DNA from 4 places in the Bradyrhizobium genosp. P genome. Region 3 is predicted to be linked to each of the others. Evidence: riboswitches for the same ligand, from Rfam matches in the RefSeq annotation. Region 3 holds a riboswitch; each other region holds the start of a gene.

Region 1 (4,191 bases), 1.9 Mb from region 3:
CAGGACCGCTCTTGTCACAGAGCACCTTGAGCCTGCGCAGCGTCGAGACCGGCAGTGTGGAGAATTCATCCAGCCGCGGGTCGTCACGGCCATCTGCCGGCAGCACCGCGAATGCAATGTTACGGTCTTTCGCCAGGCGATGCAGGGCGGCCAATCCGTACGACCAGTAAGGTTCGCCTCCGATCAGCCGCACGAGGATGCCCCGCGCCCGCGACAGCGTCCGTTCGATATAGGTGTCGACCGACAGCGGGTGGCGCAACTCCACCAGATTCGCCAGCCTCAGCGATGGCAGCGCGCTGCGGCCTCGCCGCCAGCCGGACGCGAATACGGCGAGATCGCTGTCCGAAAACGAGAGCACCACGAGATCGGCCGGATCCTGGCCGAGGTCCCTTGGTGTCGCGGTCTCCTCAAGCCCGCGGCTTTCCCGGAAGACGACGTGCATCAGACACCTAGACGCGCCCTGATGGCGGCTTCATCGATATCGCCGTGTTCGCCGATCACGACCAGCTTCGACTGCCTCGGCCGTGCGCCCCACGGCATGTCGAACTGGTGCCTCACCCGCTCGCCGACCGATTGCACCAGCAATCGCATCGGCTTGCCCTCGACTGCGATGTAACCCTTGGCGCGCAGCACATTCTGCTCGCGCGCCAGTCCCTTGATCGACGCGACCAGCGCATCGACGTCCACGATCTCCGGAAGATCGATCACCACGGAATTGAAATCGTCGTGTTCGTGGTCATCTTCGCCGTCATGGTGCGACGGACGCGCAGCGAGATCATCCTCCGCCGCGGCCCCAATGCCCAGGATCAGGCGTGCATCAATCGTCCCGTCCACGACGGGCAACATTGGCACCTCCCGCGGCATTTCGGCCCTGATTGCCAATTTGGCTGCCTCGAGCCCTTTCGAACCCGCCAGATCTGCCTTGGTTAGCAATACAATATCGGCACACGCGATCTGGTCCTCGAACACTTCCGACAGCGGCGTCTCGTGGTCGAGATTTTCGTCCGCCGCACGCTGCGCGTCCACCGCAGCGGGATCCGGCGCAAAGCGGCCGGCTGCGACCGCCTCCGCGTCGGCCAATGCGATCACGCCATCGACCGTGATCCGCGAGCGGATCTCGGGCCAGTCGAACGCCTTGAGCAACGGCTTCGGCAACGCGAGCCCCGACGTCTCGATCAGGATGTGATCGGGCTTCACGGGGCGCGCGAGCAATTGCTCCATGGCCGGGATAAAATCATCGGCGACGGTGCAGCAAATGCAGCCATTGGCGAGTTCGATGATGTTTTCGGTCGGACAATTGGCGTCGGCGCAGGACTTCAGGATGTCGCCATCGACGCCTTCGCTGCCGAACTCGTTGACCAGCACCGCGAGCTTCTTGCCGTTGGCGTTACGGATCAGGTGCTGGATCAGCGTCGTCTTGCCTGACCCGAGAAAGCCGGTGATGACAGTGACCGGAATTTTGGTGAGCGTGTTCATTCTGCGGCCTCTGGCACGACGGCAACGGGTGGAATCCGGGCAAGCGACTGCTTGCGAAAAATCTCCGGACGGCTGCGCCACGGCACGATGCCGTTAGGCGCCGCCGCATAGGCGGACGCACCGGCGATCACATCCGTCGCGTTGGCGGCGGACAGCCGGCCGTAGACATAGGACCAGCGCCCCGGAGCGCTGAGCGCGACCGAGCAGCCTTGGCTGCACGCGGAAAGGCATTCAACCGGAACCAGCGTGACACCATCAGGCACACCCGCATCGAGAATTGCGGAATGCAGGCGCGCACCGGGCGTCACCTCACCTTCCTCCAGCGTCTGGCCAGCGCGGCAGGTGGTGCAAACATGAAGTGTAACGGTCATCGCCCTTCCTGGATTAACGACGGGAGGCGATGAGGCACACGAACCCATCTATAAGGTTCGTTCCCCGTCGCGGAACACCCCGTCCGCCGGTCTCAAACATCACGCTGGCAGGTCTCCCGGCTTGCGGAGCAGGGTTTCCACCCTTCGATCCCCGCCTTCCCGACCCCATTTGGGGATCAGTGGCTTTGGACATCTCTCCGGTCACGGTCGCGGGGGCGGCTGCTCTTCGGACCAAACCTTGCGGCTTCGGCCTATCGCATTCCCTCTTCGCCTGTCATAGGACAGGAACCAACGTAAACCCACCATTCGTCCTGGCCCAGAACTTGTCAAGGCAAAGGAATGTCAGATGAATTCTGATCAACACCCCGGCGACGAAGCCGTCGGCAGCGAGGCGTCGCTGGACGATCGCCACGCCGCCAAGATGGCGAAAAAGAAGGTCGCCCGGGACAAGATCATGGCGACCAAGAGCGGTGAAAAGGGGCTGATCATCGTTCATACCGGCGCGGGGAAGGGAAAATCCTCCTCCGCCTTCGGCATGATCGTCCGCTGCGTGGCGCACGGCTTTCCCTGCGCGGTCGTGCAGTTCATCAAGGGCGCCTGGGACACCGGCGAGCGCCGCCTGCTCACCGGGCATTTCGGCGATCTCTGTCAATTCCATGCCATGGGCGAAGGCTTCACCTGGGAAACACAAGATCGCGCCCGCGACGTCGCCGCGGCGCAAGCCGGCTGGGAAAAGGCTAAGCAACTGATCTCCGATCCGGCCTTGCGCATGGTCGTGCTCGACGAGATCAACATCGCGCTTCGTTACGATTACCTGGCGGTCTCCGACGTCGTCGCGTTTCTGACGACATCGAAGCCGCCGATGACCCACGTCGTGCTCACCGGGCGCAATGCCAAGGAGGGGTTGATCGAGATAGCCGACCTCGTCACCGAGATGACACTCGTGAAGCATCCCTTCCGGTCCGGCATCAAGGCCCAGCCGGGCGTCGAATTCTAGCGGAAGCCGAGCAGGCAAACGCCATGGCGCGCGCATTGATGATCCAGGGAGCAGGCTCGGACGTGGGCAAATCGCTCATCGTCGCGGGACTGGCGCGCGCCGCCAGGCGACGCGGCCTGCGCGTGCTGCCGTTCAAACCGCAAAACATGTCGAACAATGCCGCTGTGACCGTCGACGGCGGCGAGATCGGACGTGCGCGGGCGTTGCAGGCGCTGGCCGCTGGCGTCGAACCGCACACCGACATGAATCCGGTGCTGTTGAAGCCGGAGACCGATGTCGGCGCGCAGATCATCGTGCAGGGAAAGCGTGTGGCGACCGCGCGCGCGCGCGAATATACCGCGATGAAGCCCTCGTTGATGGGCGCGGTGCTGGAGAGTTTCGAACGGCTGAAGGATCGCGCCGATCTCGTGCTGGTCGAAGGGGCCGGCAGCCCGGCCGAAGTCAACTTGCGCAAATCCGATATCGCCAATATGGGCTTTGCGCGCCGGGCCAACGTCCCCGTCGTGCTGATCGGCGATATCGACCGTGGCGGCGTGATTGCGCAACTGGTCGGCATCAAGACGGTCATCGATCCCGAGGATGCCGCGATGATCCAGGGCTTCGTCATCAACAAATTCCGCGGCGACCCGACGCTGTTCGACGATGGCTACCGGTTGATCGAAACCCGTACCGCTTGGCGTGGGTTCGGGGTGCTGCCCTGGTTCGCCCGCGCCGGCGAGCTTCCAGCCGAAGACGCGCTCGGGCTCGGTGAGGCGCGCAAGCCCGGCCAATGCAAGATCGCCTTTCTTGCGCTGTCGCGGATCGCGAATTTCGACGATCTCGATCCGCTGAAGCTTGAACCCGGTGTCGATCTCGTGATGGTGCGCCCCGGGGAAGCCATCCCGGGCGATGCCAGGCTCGTCATCCTGCCCGGCACGAAATCGACGCGCGGCGACCTCGCGTTTCTGCGCGCCCAAGGCTGGGATATCGATCTTCTGGCGCATTGCCGCCGTGGCGGTCACGTGTTGGGCGTTTGTGGCGGATACCAGATGCTCGGACGCAGCGTGGCCGATCCCGATGGAATCGAAGGGACCGCCGGCGAAACGCCCGGTCTCGGACTGCTTGACGTCGCGACCGTCATGACCGAGCAGAAAACGCTCACGCGGGTGACGGCCGTCCATGCCGCCACGGATCAATCGATCAGCGCCTACGAAATCCATATCGGGCATACCGACGGCCCCGATCGGGCACGCCCGTTTGCGTCGGTTGGCGGAACGCCGGAGGGCGCTGTCTCCGGCGATGGACGCATCCTGGGCAGCTATCTGCATGGACTGTTCGCGTCCGACAGCTTCCGCAAGGCATTCCTCG
Region 2 (4,191 bases), 1.8 Mb from region 3:
TGGAGAAGACGCGGGGGGATCGCATCCCACCGCGTCTTCCTGAGACAGCTCAGAACGTCGCGCCGGCCCGCACCATGTAGGTCCGGCCCGGGAGCGGGTAGGCGGCGAAGCGGCCCGCCGTGAAGGTGCTCGTGATGGCGTAGTCATAATACAGCGCGTTGAACAGATTGTTCACGCTGACCGACCAGAAAAAGTGTTCATATTGCCCGCTGAGCTTGACGTCGGCGGTCGCATTGCCGGGGATGCGGCCCTGGGTGTTGGCCTGATCGTTGTCCATGACGCGCGAGCTCCAGGCGCGCAGCGTGCCGTCGAACACCAGGTAGTTCTGCCAGATATTCCAGGTCACGCCGATATTGCCGGTGTAGCGGGACACCAGCGGCACGTCGTTGCCGGCCCACATGCCCTCACGGAAGACCGCGCGGGTGTAGGCCATTCCGCCGCGGAAGGTCACGGTGTCACTGACCTTGAGCGAGGCGCTGGTCTCGCTGCCGTAGCGGCGGGTCGGATCGAGGTTGACGTTGTAGAACAGCACGGGATTGAAGTGAATCTCGTTGTCGAGATCCATCAGGTAGACGCTGGTTTGGACCTGGAAGCGGTTGGTCTTGACGCGGAAGCCGCCCTCGACGTCTTCCGACGTCTGCGTCTTGAGCTGGAAGTTCTGCGGGATCGAAGCGAAGGTCACCGGGTCGAACGACGGCCCCGATGCAACGCGCTCGTCGGCACCAGGTGTGCGGAACGCGCGCGCGGCACGGCCGAACACCGAGAACGTGTCGTCAAACCGATGCTCGACGCCGACATGCGCCGCATACTGTGTCTCACTGCTGTTGAGCGGGCTCGCTTGCGTGTCGAAGGCGAAGGGTGCGTTCGGGTCGTAGCGATCCCGCGCCGAGACGCTCGTGTTCTCTACCCGCGCGCCATACGAGAAATCAGTGGTCGGCAGCAGCCCGACGGTCTGCTGCCAGTAACCCGCCAGTTGCTGCTGGTCGATGTTGTAGATGTGGTAGGGGTCCACGCCCTGGAAGGCGCCGCGCGACTCGCGGAACGTCGTGTCGTCATAGTCGATGCCGGTCAGGATCGAGGACGGCAGCCCGAAGATCGCGTTCTTGATGCTGAGGCGCGGCGTGATCGACCAGGTCTGCAGCGCAGCGTCGTTGTAGGTCGACGAAAAGCTGATCGTCGGCATTGTGCCGAAGAAGCCGCTCTGGGTGTCGCGCTGCCGCCAGCCGCCGTCGACGATCAGGTCGACGCCGTTCATCACGGTTTTGGTGAAGCCGGTGGTGACGCTGGTGGTCTGCTGGTTGCCATAATTGTAAGGCGTGTCGGTGCCTCGCCTGTCGGTGGCCAACTCGTTGAGACCAATCGAGGGATCCACGGTCCGCCCGCCGGGAAGGCCAAGCTTTTGATCGCCTCCCGTGACGGTCAGGAAAGCGCTGAGGTCGGGGGTGGCGTAATTGATATTGCCGACGGCATTGCGCTGGTCGAGCGCATTGTTGGCGCGGTAGCCATCGGATTTGACGCCATTGCCATAGAACGACGTCGACCATGGCCCGGAAGTGGCCGCGACCGAGAGTTCTGCCAGGCGCTGGTTGAACGAACCGACTCCGCCTTCGGCCTTGATCGCAACCGGCGGTCCGCCGACGCCATTCTTGGTGACGATGTTGACCACGCCGCCGACCGCGTTGTCGCCGTAGAGCACTGCGCCGCTGTTGCCGCGGGTGATTTCGACGCGCTCGATCGAATTGAGCGGGATGGTCGAAAGATCGAAACCCGACAGGTCGATGTCGGTTTGCCGGCGTCCGTTGATGAGAATGAGGACGTTCGGGGCGGCGAAAGCGCCGAATCCGCGGATGTCGACTGATGTCTTGGCGCCATTCACGCCGCCGTAGAACGACTGCAACTGCACGCCCGGCACCTGCGCGAGGATCTCGGACAGCGTGTGCACCGGCGAGTGCGCGATGTCGTCGGCCGTGATCACGGTCGAGGACGCGCCGACGATGGCGGCGAACTGACGTCCGCCGCCGGCCGTACCACCGGTCCCGGTTCCTGTGCCGGTCGACGTCGTGGCCGTTCCCGTTCCAGTTCCGGCGTTCTTGGTTTGCGTGTCACCCGGGGCGGGGCGTCGCGGCGCCGGGGTTTCGTCGGCGGTCGGCTTGGCGCGAGTGAGGTTCTGGTCGCCCGGCTTGGTGACCTCGATGGGGGGAAGTTGATCGGAAGGTGTGGCCTGCGGCGCCTGCTGCGCCTGCGCCAGCGCCGACGTCGCGCCGAGAGCCGGCACGATCATCGTCGACGCGAGAAGCAGCGCGCGGCGCCGCCGGGCTGAAGGGATGGAAAGCATAGTCTGGACCGCGGCAACGTCAGTGGCACGTCACCGCGAACCAGTCTCACCAGCGCGCTTGGCATCAGGTGAAGCTAATGTCTGTACTCCCCGACCGACATCATCGCGTGTGACCACGGCTGACGGCAGGTCTCCTGGCTCGCGGGTCGTTACCCTTCGTCGCCTTCCCAGGACCGAGTTTCCCAGTGGCCTATGACGAAGGATTCACCGCTTACAGTTGCGGGGGCAGCCGCGGCCTAGGGGAGTTTCCCCGCACCGCATTCCCTTTTGATCCCAATTCAGGAACCGTCAGGTTCATCTAGGGGGCGGCTGGAAACCAAGTCAATCCTGGCGGAAGTGGGGCAACGGTTGACCGGTACGGTTTTTGTCGAGTGTCGCTTGTCTGCCACTGTAATCGCTGTATGAGCATGACGCGATGAGCGTGCAGGATTTTGCCTTGGCGGCCGAGGTCGCGGCGCGGCGTCGTTTTGGCGCGACCGCGGCGCTCGCCGCGCTCGTGGTTGTGCTGGTGCTGATCTCGCTTGGCATCGGACCGGTGCGGCTGTCTCCGCTCACGGTGATCGAGGCCTTGTTCGGTGGCAGCAGCGATGTAGCGCAGGTGATCGTGCGCGAGATCCGCCTGCCGCGCACCATCCTGGCGTTCGCGATCGGCGGTATTCTCGGATTGTCGGGCGCGGCGCTGCAGGGACTTTTGCGCAATCCGCTGGCGTCGCCGTCGCTGTTCGGCGCGCCGCAAGCGGCAGCCTTCGGCGCGGTGCTGGTGATCGCGCTGGGGCTGGCCGACGTGCGTTCCTACGCGCTGCCGGTGGCGGCGATCATCGCGGCCTTCGTCTCGGTGTTTGCGTTGCTGGCGATCGCCGGCCGCAATGCCGGGCTCCTGATCCTGATCCTTTCGGGGCTCGCGATCTCAAGCTTCGCGGGCGCTGCGACGGCGCTGGTGATGAATCTCTCCAGCAATCCCTTCGTGGTGCTGGAGATCGCGTTCTGGCTGCTTGGCTCGCTCGAGGACCGCAGCTTCCAGCATGTCGCGCTGGCATTGCCCTTTATCATCGCCGGTGCGGTCATCCTGCTGAGCCAGGCCAGCGCCTTCCGCGCGCTGACCCTGGGCGAAGAGGCTGCACAGAGCCTCGGTGTTGATGTCGGGCGGCTGCGGCTGTTGGTGATCTCGGGCGTGGCGCTCGGTGTCGGCGGGGCCGTCGCGGTGACCGGCACGATCGGCTTCATCGGCCTGGTCGCGCCGCATCTGATGCGCCCGGTGATCGGCCACGATCCGGCCCGGCTGTTGCTGCCGAGCGCGCTCGCCGGCTCGGCGCTGCTGCTGGCGGCCGATATCGCCGTTCGCATCATCCCCTCGACCTCGGACATCAAGGTCGGCGTGCTGACCTCGATCATCGGCGTGCCGTTCTTCCTCTATCTGATCATGCGCGAACGCCGCGCGCTCGGCGGAGGCGTGGCATGACGCTGCTCTCCGCAACCGGTCTCGATGTGTCGCTGGGCAGCCGCAAGGTGCTGCATGACATCTCGTTGTCGTTATCATCGGCGCATCTGGTCGCGCTGGTCGGTCCGAACGGTGCCGGCAAGACCACATTGCTGCGTGCGCTGGCCGGGCTGATTCCATCCAGCGGCACGATCCGGATCGGCGGCGATGCGTTGTCGTCGCTGTCGCTGCGCGAGCGTGCGAAACGCTTCGCCTATCTGCCGCAGGGTCACATGGTGCACTGGCCGCTGCCGGCGCGCGACATCGTAGCCCTTGGCCGCTACCCGCATGGCGCGACCGATCCGGCGCGGCTGTCGCCGAAGGATATGGAGGCGGTGCTGCGGGCGATGCAGGCGGTCGACGTGATGGCTTTCGGCGA
Region 3 (4,191 bases):
TGCGCGCATCAGCTAGGCCCAGCGCATCCTCGGCCGGAAGCTCGCCGGCGCGGTCGAAATAGGGTAGCACCCCAAAGCCGCGCCAGGATGTTTTTGCCTCGATCAGCCGGTAGCCATCGTCAAATAGCGTCGAGTCGCCACGAAACTTGTTGATCACAAAGCCCTGGATCATCGCGGCATCGTCCGCGTCGATCACGGTCTTGATCCCGACAAGCTGAGCGATGACACCGCCGCGGTCGATGTCGCCGATCAACATCACCGGGACATCGGCCTTGCGGGCAAAGCCCATATTGGCGATGTCGGCCTTGCGAAGATTGACTTCGGCGGGGCTGCCAGCCCCTTCGACGAGCACAAGATCGGCGCGCTGCTTCAGTCGCGAAAAACTCTCCAGCACCGCGCCCATCAATGACGGCTTCATCAACGCATATTCGCGGGCGCGCGCCGTTGCGATGCGCTTGCCCTGCACGATAATCTGCGCGCCGATATCGGTCTCAGGCTTGAGCAGAACCGGATTCATGTCAGTGTGCGGTTCGACGCCCGCCGCGAGCGCTTGCAACGCCTGCGCACGGCCGATTTCGCCGCCGTCGACCGTCACGGCCGCATTGTTCGACATGTTCTGCGGCTTGAAGGGGAGCACGCGCAAGCCGCGGCGCTTCGCGGCGCGCGCAAGCCCGGCGACGATGAGCGATTTGCCCACGTCCGAGCCCGCTCCCTGGATCATCAATGCGCGCGCCATCCCGTGCTTCTCCTCAGAACTCGACGCCGGGCTGGGCCTTGATGCCGGATCGGAACGGATGCTTCAGCAGCGTCATCTCCGTGACGAGGTCGGCGATCTCGATCAACTCCCCCTTGGCATTCCGGCCGGTGAGGACGACATGCGTCATCGGTGGTTTGTGTGTCTTCAAGAACGCAACGACCTCGTCGATATCGAGATAGTCGTAGCGCAGCGCGATGTTGATCTCGTCGAGCAAGACCATGCGCAAGGTTGAATCCAGGATTAGCTCCTTGGCCCTGTCCCAGCCGGCCTTTGCGGCGGCGATGTCGCGGGCGCGGTCTTGCGTTTCCCATGTAAAGCCTTCGCCCATCGCATGGAACTGGCAGAGATCGCCGAAATGCCCGGTGAGCAGGCGGCGCTCGCCAGTATCCCAGGCGCCCTTGATGAACTGAACGACCGCGCAGGGAAAGCCATGCGCGACACAGCGGACGATCATGCCAAAGGCGGAGGATGACTTACCCTTTCCTGCACCGGTATGAACGATGATCAGTCCCTTCTCGCCGCTCTTGGTCGCCATGATCTTGTCGCGGGCGACCTTCTTCTTTGCCATCTTCGACGCGTGGCGGGCGTCAAGCGATGCGTCGGTGGCGACCACGCCTTCGTCCTCGGCGGCATCTTGTTCAGACATCATCTGGCGTCGTCCTCAGGCTTGACAAATCGCGACCTTCAGCAAATGGTGGGTTTGCGTTGGTTCCTGTCCTACGACAGGCGAAGAGGGAATGCGATAGGGCTTAGATCGAAAGGTCTGGTCCCAAAAGCAGCCGCCCCCGCGACCGTGACCGGAGAGATGCCCGAAGCCACTGATCCCCAAGGGGGTCGGGAAGGCGGGGATCGAAGGATAAGATCCTGCTCCGCAAGCCGGGAGACCTGCCAGCGCAGAGTTTTGAACCGGCGGACGGGGTGTTCCGTGACGGGGAAGCGAACCAGTGAGAGAATGGTTCGCGCCTCATTGCCCCCCGCTGCCTATGCTGGACGGGGCGATGACTGTCACACTTTACGTCTGCATTACCTGCCGCGTCGGCCAGAAGCTGGCGGAGGGCAAGACCGCGCCCGGCGAGCGCCTGTATGCCGCAATTCTCGATGCCGGCGTGCCCGAAGGCGTCGAGCTAGTGCCGGTCGAATGCCTGTCGGCATGCAGCCAAGGCTGCTCGGTCGCACTCAGCGCGACGGGGCGATGGTCCTACGTGTATGGCCGCCTGTCTGAAGCCCATGCGCGGGATGTGATTGCGGGGGCGACGGCTTACCGGGCTGCATCCGACGGTATCGTGCCATGGCGCAACCGGCCGGAAGTTTTTCGCAAGCAATCGGTTGCCCGCATTCCACCCATCGCCGTCCTGCCGGAGGCAGCCGAATGAACACGCTTGCAAAAATCCCGGTCACGATCGTCACCGGCTTCCTTGGATCGGGTAAGACGACGCTAATCCAGCATCTGATCACCAACGCCAACGGCAAGAAGCTTGCGGTGCTCGTCAACGAGTTCGGCAGTGAAGGCGTCGATGGCGAGATCCTGAAATCCTGCGCTGACGCGAATTGTCCCGAGGAAAACATCGTCGAGCTCGCGAACGGCTGCATCTGCTGCACCGTCGCGGATGATTTCATTCCGACCATGCAGACGCTGCTCGCGCGAAAAACGCGGCCCGATCACATCCTGATCGAGACCTCGGGCCTCGCGCTGCCAAAACCGCTTCTGAAGGCGTTCGAATGGCCGGAGATCCGCTCGCGCATCACCGTCGACGGCGTGATCGCGCTCGCGGATGCCGAGGCGGTCGCCGCCGGCCGTTTCGCGCCGAACCCGGAGGCCGTCGAGGCCCAGCGTGCGGCTGACGGGAGCGTCGATCATGAGACGCCGCTATCGGAGGTGTTCGGGGACCAGATCTGTTGCGCGGACATCGTGCTCTTGACCAAGGCCGATCTTGTGGGCCAGGCCGGCCTTGAAGCGGCCCGGCTGGCGATCACGGCCGAGACGCCGCGGCAGGTTCCGATACTCGCCATCACAGACGGTGCGATCGACCCGCAGGTGATTCTTGGCTTCAACGCGGCCGCCGAGGACGACCTCGCCGCGCGGCCCTCGCTTCACGACGGCGAGGAGGAGCATGAGCATGACGACTTCGCATCCGTCGTCATCGAGCTTCCGGAAGTGTCCGACATCGACGCGCTGGTCGCTTCCATCGCGCGCTTGGCGCGCGAGCAGAATGTGCTGCGCGCCAAGGGCTATCTCGCGGTGAAGGGCAAACCGATGCGGCTTCTGGTGCAATCGGTCGGCGAGCGCGTGCGCCACCAGTTCGACAAGCCCTGGGGCGCGGCGCCGCGGCGATCGAAGCTCGTCGTCATCGGCGAGCAGGGCGACATCGACGAGAACGCGATCAAAGCGGGATTGGGGGTCTGATGCACGTCGTCTTCCGCGAGAGCCATGGCCTGGAGGAGACCGCGACACCCGTCGATCTTGGTCAGGATCCGGCCGCTCTCGTGGTGCTGTCATTCTCCGACAGCGATCTCGCCGCCTTCGCCGCCGGTTGGCGGCGTGGACGCAAGGGCCTGCCGTCGCTGCGGCTCGCCCATCTGATGGCGCTGCGCCATCCGCTCTCGGTCGACACTTACATCGAACGCACGCTGTCCCGCGCTAGTGGCATTCTGGTTCGCCTAATCGGCGGTGAGTCCTATTGGTCCTATGGCATCAACGCGTTGCACGAGCTCGCCACGCGGCACGGCATCGCGCTTGCGGTACTGCCGGCCGACGGCCGCGACGACGCGCGGCTCGATGCCCTTTCCAACGTCCCGGTCTCGACGCTGCGGCGTCTGCGCGCGCTGTGCGACGCCGGCGGCGCGGTCGCGGCGCAGGTTGCGATTGCGCAGCTCGCGCTGGCCTCCGGTCTGTACGCGGGACCGGTGTTCGGCGAGACCGAAATCCCCGAGATGGGTTTCTACTATCCCTCCATGGGAGCGCTGGCGTCCTTGCCGTCGCCTGACGGAAGACCGCAGGCGCTCGTCACCTTCTATCGCTCCTATCTGACGTCGGCCGATACCGGCCCGATCGACGCGCTGATCGCGGCATTGCGCGAAAAGGGCTTTGACGCCTACGGCGCGTTCGCGACCTCGCTGAAAGCGCCCGGCGTCTCGGCGTGGCTGAAAGCACATTTCGCGGAGCGTCCGCCGGCTGCACTTGTGAACGCGACCGCGTTCTCGGCGATGGCCGACGATGGAACAACGCCATTCAACGCGGCAGGCTGTCCGGTGTTTCAGGTCGCGCTGTCAACTGCGGGCAGGGAAGATTGGGCGTCCTCGCTGCGAGGCCTGTCGCCGGCCGATCTCGCGATGCATGTGGTGCTGCCGGAGGTCGACGGGCGACTCTCTGCCGGCGTCGTAAGCTTCAAGTCGCCGGGCGAGCGCGACGCCGACCTGCAATTTTCGCATCTCGC
Region 4 (4,191 bases), 2.3 Mb from region 3:
GATCGTGCAGATCCGGCGTCTCGTCCGGCGAGAACAGTGTCCATTCGCCGTCGGTCTCGACGCGCTGCATGAACAAATCGGGCACCCAGTTCGCAGTATTCATGTCGTGGGTGCGGCGGCGGTCGTCGCCGGTGTTCTTGCGCAGGTCGAGGAATTCCTCGATGTCGACATGCCAGGTCTCGAGATAGGCGCAGACCGCGCCCTTGCGCTTGCCACCCTGGTTGACGGCGATCGCGGTATCGTTGGCCACCTTCAGGAACGGCACCACGCCCTGGCTTTCGCCATTGGTACCCTTGATGTGCGCGCCGAGACCACGAACGCGGGTCCAGTCATTGCCGAGGCCGCCGGAATATTTCGCCAGCAGCGCGTTGTCCTTGATCGACTTGAAGATGCCGTCGAGGTCGTCGGCCACGGTGGTCAGGAAGCACGACGAGAGCTGCGGCCGCAGCGTGCCGGAATTGAACAGCGTCGGCGTCGAAGCCATGAAGTCGAACGACGACAAGAGATCGTAAAACTCGATCGCGCGCGCCTCGCGGTCGATCTCGCGCCCGGCGAGCCCCATGGCGACGCGCATGAAGAAGGCCTGCGGCAGCTCGAGGCGGTTGCCGCGGACATGCAGGAAGTAGCGGTCGTATAGCGTCTGCAGGCCGAGGAACTGGAACGACAGATCCCGCTCGGGCTTCAGCGCCGCCGAAAGCCGCGCCAGATCGAAGCGGCTGAGTTCTGGGTCAAGCAACTCGGCCTTGATGCCGGTCTTGATATAGGCCGGGAAATACTCGGCATAGCGCACGGCCATGTCCGCCTGCGACGCATTGGTCGGTACGTCATGGACGTAGGACAGTACCTCGGTGCGGAGCTTGTCGAGCAGCAGGCGCGCGCTGACATAGGTATAGTTCGGCTCCTGCTCAACCAGCGTACGCGCGGCCATCACGGAGGCCTGCGCCAGTTCGTCCTGGCTGATCCCGTCATAGACGTTGCGCTGGGTCTCGGCGACGACAGGCGCGGCGTCGACGCCGTCGAGCCCGGCGCAGGCCTCGTTGATGATCAGCGCAAGCCGCGCCTGGTCGAGCGGGACTTTGGCGCCGTTCGGCAACGTGACATGGATCGTCGGCCCGGCGGCAGCGGGCTTTGCCGCCTTTGCAGCGTCCTGCTCGGCGCGCTGCCGGGTGCGTTCGTCGCGGTAAAGCACGTAAGCGCGCGCCACCTTGTGGTGCTCGCTGCGCATCAGCGCCAGTTCGACCTGGTCCTGCACATCCTCGATATGGAAGGTGCGGCCCTCGCTCATCCGGCGCGCCAGCGCGCCGACGACCTCGGCGGTGAGTTGCTCGACGATCTCGTGCACGCGGCGCGACGCAGCAGCGGTGTGCCCTTCGACCGCCAGGAACGCCTTGGTCATCGCCACCGAAATCTTGCTGGCGTCGAACCTCGAGACCGTGCCGTTACGGCGAATCACCTGCATGGGAAGCTCCGTCTCCGGCGCGGCGAGCGATTCCGGACGCAGAAGGATGAGCGGCGCTGACTTAACTTCGCGATCGAGAGAGAGTGACATCGTGCAGACCCCATGCATGTTTTGTTGGGGCTGGATGTCGAGGGGACGCTGCATCAACCGGCGGCAAGCACCGGCATGGCAATGCAAGCGACCGCCGGGACACCCCGCCCGTGGACGTAGATTCGATGTCCCGGCAGGTCTCCTGGCTTGCAGGTCGCTGTTGCTCCCTCGTCTTCCCAATGCTGTTTAGCATCAGTGACTTAACAGGGCGGGAACAACTCACTGCTTACAGTTGCGGGGGCAGCGCCGGACTTTTACGGATCAACCCGTAGTCCACCGGCTTCCCTCTTAGCTACCAAATCTAGAGATATGGCAGACCGTGACACCTACATGTGGTGTGATTTGAGACGTCGTGTCAACGGCCCGATCCGCCTCAGTGAAAAATTTTCGAATTCTGGTCGAGCGCCCTGTGGGAATCGGTGGGAAACTTCGATCGAGCCCACGTGTGTTGACGGGCGCGGGATCTTGCCGATAAGTGGGCGCGTCGTGGTTCTTCGAAAGGCAGTTTCTTTCGAAGCTAAGAGGGAAGCCGGTGTAATGCCGGCGCTGCCCCCGCAACTGTAAGCGGTGAGCCGCCGTCCACCTAAGCCACTGAGGCGCAAGCCTCGGGAAGGCCGGACGGTAGCTGAGACCCGTGAGCCAGGAGACCTGCCTCGACAACATACACGTCCACGGGCGGGGTGTCCCGGTGGTGCGGTTGCGACCCCGCACGCGCTATCCGCGTTTGCGGAGTCCAGACGTGTCACTACGGCCTTTGCCCCCAACTTTTGGGGTTAAGCCAATGTCTTCTACATCTTCCTCTTCACTTGCCGTTGCCACCCTCGGCACGCCGCGAATCGGCCCGCGCCGCGAACTCAAGCTTGCGCTCGAAAGCTTCTGGTCCGGCACTTCAAACCAGCAGGCCCTGATCGAAACCGGTATCGGGCTACGCGCCGCCAATTGGGCGCGGCAGAAGAAGCTCGGCGTGTCGGTGATTCCGTCGAACGATTTCTCCTTCTACGATCAGGTGCTCGACACCTCGATCATGGTCGGCGCGATTCCCGAAATCTACGGCTGGACCGGTGGCGCGGTGCCGCTCGCGACCTATTTCGCGATGGCGCGCGGCGCCGAAGGTCACACCCATGATGCGTCCTGCGGCCATGCCCCTCACGGCCATGGTCACGGCGTACCGGCGCAGGAAATGACCAAGTGGTTCGACACCAACTACCACTACATGGTGCCGGAACTGTCTGACGATCAGCAGTTCAGCCTCGCCTCGCGCAAGCCGATCGAGGAATATGAAGAAGCCAAGGCGCTGGGCTACCAGACCCGCCCGGTGCTGGTCGGTCCGGTCACGTTCCTGAAGCTCGCCAAGAGCAAGGATGCCGGCCTCAACACCCTGTCGCTGCTGGACCGGCTGCTGCCTGTCTATATCGAGGTCCTGCGCGAGCTCGCCACCCGCGGCGCCGAGTGGGTGCAGATCGACGAGCCCTGCCTGGTGCTCGATCTCGACGATGCGGCACGTAGCGCCTTACGCCATGCCTATGCGGAGATCGCCAAGGCGGTGCCGCAGATCAAGATCATGCTGGCGAGCTATTTCGGCAGCCTGGGTGAGAACCGCGACACCGCCTTTGCGCTCCCCGTCGCCGGCCTGCATCTCGATCTGGTGCGCGCGCCCGAGCAGCTCGACGACCTCGCCCGCCTGCCCGCCGACCGCATCGTCTCGCTCGGCGTGATCGACGGCCGCAACATCTGGCGCGCCGATCTGAGCAGGATTCTCGGCCGGCTCGAACCCGTGATCGCAAAGCTCGGCAAGGATCGCGTGCAGATCGCGCCCTCCTGCTCGCTACTGCACGTTCCGATCGATCTCGGACTCGAGGCCAAGCTCGATGCCGAAGTGAAGAGCTGGCTCGCCTTCTCCGTGCAGAAGATGGAGGAACTGGCCGCGCTGGGTGCCGCGCTTGGCGGCGGCCGCAGTCAGGTCGAGGCGCCCCTGAAAGCCTCGGATGCCGCTGCAGCTGCGCGCAAGACCTCACCGCGGATTCATAACGCGAAGGTCGCGCAGCGCTTGGCCGGGGTCGACGCCGCGATGCGTCGCCGGGGCAGCGCGTTTGAAGACCGTGCCGACGTGCAGCACGCGCGCTTCAATCTGCCGGCGTTCCCAACTACGACCATCGGCTCGTTCCCGCAGACACCGGAAATCCGAAAGGCGCGCGCGGCCCATGCCAAGGGCGGGCTGAGCGACGCCAACTACAAGACCTTCCTGCAGGAGCAGACCGCCGAAACCGTGCGCTGGCAGGAAACCATCGGCCTTGACGTGCTCGTTCACGGCGAGTTCGAGCGCAACGACATGGTGCAGTATTTCGGCGAGCAGCTCTCCGGCTTCGTCTTCACCGACCATGCCTGGGTGCAGTCCTACGGCTCGCGCTATGTCAGGCCGCCGATCCTGTTCGGTGACGTCTCGCGCCCGAAGCCGATGACGGTCGAATGGTGGCAATACGCGCAGTCGCTGACCAAGAAGCCGATGAAGGCGATGCTGACCGGACCGGTCACCATCCTCAACTGGTCGTTCGTCCGCGATGACATCCCGCGCAGCGAAGCCTGCCGTCAGATCGCGCTGGCGATCCGCGACGAGGTCACCGACCTCGAGACCGCGGGCGCCG

What was found. Region 3 has a riboswitch for cobalamin ahead of ACP2YO_RS42570 (DUF1636 family protein). Riboswitches for the same ligand answer to the same signal wherever they lie in the genome.
Region 1: another riboswitch for cobalamin. It lies ahead of ACP2YO_RS03830 (DUF1636 family protein); the one in region 3 lies ahead of ACP2YO_RS42570 (DUF1636 family protein).
Region 2: another riboswitch for cobalamin. It lies ahead of ACP2YO_RS03305 (TonB-dependent receptor); the one in region 3 lies ahead of ACP2YO_RS42570 (DUF1636 family protein).
Region 4: another riboswitch for cobalamin. It lies ahead of metE (5-methyltetrahydropteroyltriglutamate--homocysteine S-methyltransferase); the one in region 3 lies ahead of ACP2YO_RS42570 (DUF1636 family protein).

What each region holds. Positions count from the first base shown of each region.
Region 1 is NZ_CP188195.1:779,278-783,468, reverse strand. Features, by position in the region: gene cobN (cobaltochelatase subunit CobN) at 1-442, opposite strand, end outside; gene cobW (cobalamin biosynthesis protein CobW) at 442-1,476, opposite strand; gene ACP2YO_RS03830 (DUF1636 family protein) at 1,473-1,847, opposite strand; cobalamin riboswitch at 1,937-2,155, opposite strand; gene cobO (cob(I)yrinic acid a,c-diamide adenosyltransferase) at 2,194-2,844, shown strand; gene ACP2YO_RS03820 (cobyric acid synthase) at 2,868-4,191, shown strand, end outside.
Region 2 is NZ_CP188195.1:680,648-684,838, forward strand. Features, by position in the region: gene ACP2YO_RS03305 (TonB-dependent receptor) at 50-2,281, opposite strand; cobalamin riboswitch at 2,443-2,640, opposite strand; gene ACP2YO_RS03310 (FecCD family ABC transporter permease) at 2,751-3,794, shown strand; gene ACP2YO_RS03315 (ABC transporter ATP-binding protein) at 3,791-4,191, shown strand, end outside.
Region 3 is NZ_CP188195.1:8,866,848-8,871,038, reverse strand. Features, by position in the region: gene ACP2YO_RS42580 (cobyric acid synthase) at 1-736, opposite strand, end outside; gene cobO (cob(I)yrinic acid a,c-diamide adenosyltransferase) at 750-1,403, opposite strand; cobalamin riboswitch at 1,447-1,664, shown strand; gene ACP2YO_RS42570 (DUF1636 family protein) at 1,756-2,130, shown strand; gene cobW (cobalamin biosynthesis protein CobW) at 2,127-3,161, shown strand; gene cobN (cobaltochelatase subunit CobN) at 3,161-4,191, shown strand, end outside.
Region 4 is NZ_CP188195.1:1,247,793-1,251,983, reverse strand. Features, by position in the region: gene ACP2YO_RS06030 (ribonucleoside-diphosphate reductase subunit alpha) at 1-1,549, opposite strand, end outside; cobalamin riboswitch at 1,665-1,886, opposite strand; cobalamin riboswitch at 2,020-2,219, shown strand; gene metE (5-methyltetrahydropteroyltriglutamate--homocysteine S-methyltransferase) at 2,331-4,191, shown strand, end outside.